DNA from 3 places in the Planococcus sp. S3-L1 genome. Region 1 is predicted to be linked to each of the others. Evidence: riboswitches for the same ligand, from Rfam matches in the RefSeq annotation. Region 1 holds a riboswitch; each other region holds the start of a gene.
The links. A riboswitch is a leader RNA that binds a small molecule or an ion and turns the genes downstream of it on or off. The one in region 1 is predicted to bind S-adenosylmethionine.

Region 1 (2,269 bases):
AGTAAGTGCATCGAGACTGGAAGAGTTACTATTACCGTACGAAGGTCAGGATATGATCATACTAGTAGATGCAGACTCTTCAGGAGAAAAACTGAGAAAACTCGTCAAGCGTGAATTTCCTGAAGCTCGTCATTTTTACATTAACCGAAATTATAAAGAAGTTGCAGCAACACCACTCCGGATATTGATGGATGTGCTCATCACAGCGAATATCCAGGTAAATAAGCTATTAACAGAGGGATGAAGAAAATGAATGAATGGACGCACAAAGAATGGATCAAAGAAAAGAATACGAATAAATCAACGGCTTATTATTTGTACGCGCCAATGTGTGGAACTTGCCAGGTTGCGTCTAAGATGCTATCAGTCGTCACCGAATTGTTACCGGATCTTCCAATGGGCAAAGCAAATTTAAATTACGTTCAAGAAATAGCGGATCTCTACGAAGTGGAGAGTGTACCGTGCTTACTTATAACAGAAGGTGGCAAACTAAAAGAGAAAATCTATGCTTTTCAATCAGTGCCATACTTGTATAGTAAGTTAAAACCTGTTGACGAATACAGTCGGTCATGGTAAATTAGTCTTCTGATAAAAAAACCAATTGCTTGTCTGAAATCTAGACAACAAGCGAAGAGTCAAATAGAATACAGTCCTTAAGTTTTCCGAAAATTTTATATCAAAACTCTTATTACGAGTGGTGGAGGGAAGTGCCCTATGAAGCCCGGCAACCGTCATGAAAATGAAATGGTGCCAAATCACACAAAGCGAAAGCTTTGGACGATGAGAGATTGGTTTCCGTATACTATACGTTTGCCCTTCTGCTCAGTTATGCGCGGAAGGGTTTTTTATTTTTAAGATTTAGGAGTGTTGGAAGAATGATTGAGTTAAAGCAAGTGACAAAAAAATTCGATACAGGCAAGGCAATTTTAACAGCTGTGGATCAAGTGGACTTATCCATTTCTGATGGAGAGATATTCGGTATTATTGGTTATAGTGGAGCAGGTAAAAGTACCTTAATCCGATTGTTGAATGGGTTAGAAAAGCCAACGTCAGGAACTGTAGAGATTAATGGACAAATTATCACAGCGATTAAAGGCGGAGAATTACGCAAGGCACGTCAGAAAGTCAGTATGATTTTCCAACATTTTAATCTACTATGGTCTCGTACAGTGAGAGAAAATATTGAATTTCCGCTAGAAATTGCCGGAGTGGCAAAAGCACAACGCGGAAATCGTGTACAGGAGTTAATTGAATTAGTCGGATTGACGGGTCGTGAAAACGCCTATCCTTCTGAGCTATCAGGAGGACAAAAACAACGCGTCGGTATTGCCCGGGCATTAGCAAATGACCCAGAAGTCTTGTTGTGTGACGAAGCGACATCAGCACTCGATCCAGAAACAACAGATGCCATTCTTGACTTGTTAGTAGACATCAATAAGCGATTGGGATTGACAATTGTATTGATTACTCATGAAATGCACGTCATCCGGAAAATTTGCCACCGTGTGGCTGTAATGGAAGGCGGACGAGTTGTAGAACTTGGCGACGTTTTACATGTATTCCAATCACCGAAAGAGGCAATCACGAAACGCTTTGTTGCGCAAGTAGCCGACAGTGGAGATTCACAGGAAACCATCAAAAACCTGCGGGAATTATACCCAACTGGCGAATTGGTGAAATTGGTTTTTGTTGGCGATCAAACCGAACAACCCATTTTAACTAAATTGATTCGCAGTCATGCCGTGGAAGTGAATATTGTTCAAGGCAATATCTCGCATACGCAGCGTGGCGCATACGGCACCTTAATCTTACAGCTTAAAGGGTCTCAAGCAGAAATTGAAGAAGCACTGGTATTTCTTCGCTCAGAAGATATTCAAGCGGAGGTGATGGACAATGATTGAATCATTATTTCCAAACGTAAAGTGGGACAGCATGTGGGAAGCTACTCTTGAAACACTTTACATGACCGCATTATCAACTGTATTTACATTTGTTATTGGTTTAGCACTTGGTATTATCTTGTTCTTAACAGCACCGAAACAATTGTGGGCAAACAAACTCGTTAATTGGCTGACTGGCGCATTCGTCAATATTTTCCGGTCAATTCCTTTTATCATCTTGATCATTTTATTGATTCCTGTCACTTTGTTCTTGATGGGATCGATTCGCGGACCGAATGCGGCTTTACCGGCATTAATCATTGGTTCAGCTCCATTTTATGCACGAATGGTGCTAATTGCGCTAAAAGAAATTGATAAAGGTGTGATCG
Region 2 (2,269 bases), on a different contig from region 1:
TTTGTTTTTAGAGCTTTCTTCTTCCACCATGTATTTGTCTTTCGGTGAGCGGCCAGTATATTTTCCTGTTTCCGCTGTTACAGCGCCTTCCCGAGTTAATACTGCTTCTTTGCGGGATGTTGCCGCTTCCACTAATTGTGGCACTGATAATTGAACATGCACATTTTGGCCAGTCAAAAGATCTTTTAAATCGTTTGCAAAGTTCACTGAAGTCATATATATGTACCTTCCTTTTCTGTTATTCCCATAATGGGGAGGATGTATATTCGTTCATTAGTATAACACATTAGCTTTATTAGTCTACACTAATCCACTGGGGAAATTAAAAAATATTAGAGGATAGCCCCGACAATACGTAGAATTATTTCTATAATTTCCAAATAGTCCTGGTGCCTTTTAAAGCGGTTTTCTACAGTGTACAATGGCTTTGTGTGAACAGAAATACTACTGAATAGTTTGGTTTTTTACTTGCGGGAATCTAAAGTTTGGTAGAATAGCATAATCAAAAAATCATTGTTTTTATTTGAAGAATGTAATTTTATTTTCGAAAATTGTTGACATCACTTTGCTAATTCCGTATGATGAAAAATTGAACGGATACTCTTATTCCGAGCTGGTGGAGGGGGCAGGCCCTATGAAACCCGGCAACCTGCTGCTTTTGCAGTGATGGTGCCCAACCTGACACAAGGTGCACAGACCTTGGATGATAAGAGTGAAAGGTGCTAATGATGATTCTTCCTTTCCTCATGACGAATGAGTGAAGGGATTTTTTTGTGAAATGCCCTTAATCCTCGTGTGAAAGGCCACAAACGGCTTGAAGTTCAATCCAGATTGTCTGGAACGGACTTGACATGGGAAACGAGTACCGTATCAATTTCGAGAGCAATCTCGCAGGATATAAGGAGGAACATTTTTTGAAAAACCGTCGATTATTTACATCAGAATCAGTAACAGAAGGACATCCAGATAAAATTTGTGATCAAATCTCAGATGCTATTTTGGATGCCATTTTAACCGAGGATCCAAATGCACGCGTTGCGTGTGAAACGACTGTTACGACAGGACTCGTTCTAGTAGCCGGAGAAATTACCACTTCTACGTATGTAGATATTCCGAAAGTCGTTCGACAAACGGTAAGAGAAATTGGCTATACGCGAGCTAAATATGGTTTCGACTCAGAAACAAGTGCAGTTCTTACCGCAATCGATGAGCAATCACCGGACATCGCTGCTGGAGTAAACGTAGCGCTTGAATCACGCGAAGGCCAAATGACAGATAAAGAGTTAGACGATATCGGTGCAGGTGACCAAGGATTAATGTTTGGATACGCGAACAACGAAACAGAAGAGTTAATGCCATTGCCGATTTCATTGGCACATAAATTGGCACGTCGTTTGGCTGAAGTACGCAAAGAAGAAATTCTTCCATACTTGCGTCCAGATGGTAAAACACAAGTGACGGTTGAATATGATGAAAACAACAAACCGCTTCGCGTGGATACAATTGTTATCTCAACTCAACATCATCCAGAAGTAACGTTAGAACAAATTCAACGTAATATTAAGGAATACGTCATTAACGAAGTTGTACCAGCAAAGTGGATCGATGAAGAAACAAAATATTTTATCAACCCAACTGGCCGTTTTGTTATCGGTGGACCTCAAGGAGATGCAGGTTTAACTGGACGTAAAATCATCGTAGATACATACGGTGGCTATGCGCGTCACGGTGGCGGCGCATTCTCAGGAAAAGACGCAACAAAAGTAGACCGTTCAGCGGCTTATGCGGCGCGTTATGTTGCAAAAAATATTGTCGCAGCTGGCCTTGCAGATAAATGCGAAGTTCAGTTAGCTTATGCAATTGGTGTAGCACATCCTGTATCGATCGCATTTGATATGTTTGGAACAGGCATCGTTGATGAAGACACATTAGATGATTTGGTACGTGCAAACTTTGACTTGCGTCCTGCTGGCATCATTAAAATGTTGGATCTACGTCGCCCAATCTACAAGCAAACGGCAGCTTACGGACATTTTGGCCGTACCGATGTTGATTTGCCATGGGAACGTACAGACAAAGCAGCGATCTTAAAAGAACAAGCTGGCGTATAAGTTAACAAAACGAAAAGGACGACTAGGCAGTGATGCCCGGTCGTCCTTTTCGTTTTGTTACTTTTTTTGGAGTGATTTATAATAAGCTGCTTTTTCTGCATACTCTCGAACAATACGTTCCATATCTTCTTTATCGTCTTCACGAAGTTCGCGGACGA
Region 3 (2,269 bases), on a different contig from region 1:
GCCTTCGAATTGAATCATAGTAAGTAGACCTCCTCATGCTGTATTGTTATTCAAATCGTTAATGCTCACAATCCGTCGAGAAACTAGACAAAAAGAGCCCTCTTTTTTCTTAACCATAAGAAAAAAGAGGGCTCCTGTTGAAACCATCTAATTCTCATCTTCCAAATGCATGGATGCATTTGCAGGAGTTGGCACAGTTTTTGCGGTTAAACAAATCTGCTGCCGAAACGTCATAGGGCCTGTCCCTCGGTTTCTCTGGATAAGAAAGTGATGTATGCTATTCGATTCGTGATTCCTACTTTATGGCGGAATAACAAAAAAGTCAAGATGAATATTGAAATTTATTTTTTCATCTTCAAAATTCATTGTATTCCTTTCTAAATGGACGGGGTAGGTTTCTTTCGAAAAACTGATGATACTGTAGGTTCATTGCCACTCTTTATTCGTATAATATTTTCTCGATGTTTCCATACAGCCATCATGAACAGGACTAGCGCTATTAGTAACGGCCATAGACCGACTGCAGGGATAAAGGCAATTACAAAATACACGGCGTACAAAACGAATACGCCAATGACAAGATAATTTGTTACTAGTGAAACAACGATCAATAACAATAATCCGAGCAACCCGAGCTTCCAGTCAAGCGCTATCATTACACCTATTACAGATGCTGTACCTTTTCCGCCGTCAAAGTTCATATAGAACGGAAAATTATGACCAACTATTACGGCAGCTCCTGCAACGAACAAGAGGGTCCAGATTGTTGCAGTTGAAAAGCTACCTAAGTCCACTAACAAACGTAACCCCGCAACAACAGCAAAGCCTTTGAAAACGTCAATAAAGGCAACGAGCAAACCATATTTCCAGCCCAGCACGATGGCTGCATTAGAAGCACCGGAATTTTTTACGCCCGAATTTTTGATGTTAACGCCTGATACGGCTTGTGCAACAAGTGAACCATGACAACAACCGATAAAATAACCTGTAATCAATAAGAGCAAAATCCAAATGACCATCATTAATTCCTCCTCTACACTAAAAGATAACGTTTGAAAGTGGGCAAGGTTTCAAAATTTTTTGACTAATAAGCTTGACAAACGCCAATAAAGTTTTTATACTTCACAACAAGATCAAAAATTAAATCAAATACTCTTATCAAGAGTGGCGGAGGGATAGGCCCTGTGATGCCCGGCAACCGACAGACATTTTGTTTGTAAAGGTGCTAATTCCTACAGAATCGATTTTCAGGTTCTGAGAGATAAGAGGAGGAAACTCCGTAATTTACGGCCCTCTTCTTAGCGAAGGGGGCTTTTTTCGTCCCCTTTAGCATGTGTTACTACTAAAAAAACAGGGGGAATAGAAAATGACAAACTTTAAACCAGAAACATTATTATTACACGGAGGACAACAACCAGATCCAACGACAGGCTCTAGAGGTGTTCCTGTTTATAAAACCACTTCGTATGTTTTTAAAAATACACAGCATGCACAAGACCTCTTTGGACTGAAAGATACAGGCAATATTTACTCACGCATTATGAATCCGACAGTCGATGTCTTTGAACAACGAGTAGCGTTACTAGAAGGTGGTACTGCAGCAGTTGCTCTTTCTTCAGGAATGGCCGCTATTGCTTTTTCCATTTTGAACATTGCAGAAGCGGGTGATGAAATCGTAGCAGATAGCAGTCTTTACGGTGGCACTTACAATTTGTTTGCTAACACGCTACCACGCTATGGCATTACAACAAAATTCGTCGATGCGACCGATCCAGAAAATTTTAAAGCAGCAATTACAGATAAAACAAAAGCGATATTTGGTGAAATTATTGGTAATCCAAGCTTGAATGTTTTTGATGTCGAAAAAATAGCAGAAATTGCCCATGCTAACGGATTGCCGTTATTGATCGATAATACATTTGCCTCTCCTTACGGCAGCAACCCGATTGAGTTTGGTGCAGACGTCGTCATTCATTCTGCGACAAAGTGGATTGGCGGACACGGAACGACAATTGGTGGCGTTGCGGTGGATGCTGGGAAATTCAATTGGGACAATCCACGTTTCCCAAATTATACACAGCCTGACGAAACCTATCATGGACTGCGGTACGGCATTGATGTACCAGGTGCAGCTTTTGCGACAAAACTTCGCGTTCAATTATTACGTGATTTTGGCCCTTCACTGAGCCCGGATAGTGCTCATGCTTTACTGCAAGGATTAGAAACTTTACATTTACGGATTCCAAAACACAATAGCAACGCTCAAATT

Region 2: another riboswitch for S-adenosylmethionine. It lies ahead of metK (methionine adenosyltransferase); the one in region 1 lies ahead of QMF37_RS10300 (methionine ABC transporter ATP-binding protein).
Region 3: another riboswitch for S-adenosylmethionine. It lies ahead of QMF37_RS01140 (O-acetylhomoserine aminocarboxypropyltransferase/cysteine synthase family protein); the one in region 1 lies ahead of QMF37_RS10300 (methionine ABC transporter ATP-binding protein).

Annotation. Positions count from the first base shown of each region.
Region 1 is NZ_JASISN010000009.1:50,443-52,711, reverse strand. Features, by position in the region: gene QMF37_RS10310 (ribonuclease M5) at 1-244, shown strand, start outside; gene QMF37_RS10305 (thioredoxin family protein) at 250-576, shown strand; SAM riboswitch class I at 683-787, shown strand; gene QMF37_RS10300 (methionine ABC transporter ATP-binding protein) at 876-1,901, shown strand; gene QMF37_RS10295 (methionine ABC transporter permease) at 1,894-2,269, shown strand, end outside.
Region 2 is NZ_JASISN010000021.1:33,130-35,398, reverse strand. Features, by position in the region: gene pckA (phosphoenolpyruvate carboxykinase (ATP)) at 1-216, opposite strand, end outside; SAM riboswitch class I at 601-713, shown strand; gene metK (methionine adenosyltransferase) at 915-2,111, shown strand; gene QMF37_RS15300 (gamma carbonic anhydrase) at 2,169-2,269, opposite strand, start outside.
Region 3 is NZ_JASISN010000001.1:227,955-230,223, forward strand. Features, by position in the region: gene QMF37_RS01130 (methionine ABC transporter ATP-binding protein) at 1-18, opposite strand, end outside; SAM riboswitch class I at 152-266, opposite strand; gene QMF37_RS01135 (glycerol-3-phosphate acyltransferase) at 378-1,019, opposite strand; SAM riboswitch class I at 1,153-1,268, shown strand; gene QMF37_RS01140 (O-acetylhomoserine aminocarboxypropyltransferase/cysteine synthase family protein) at 1,367-2,269, shown strand, end outside.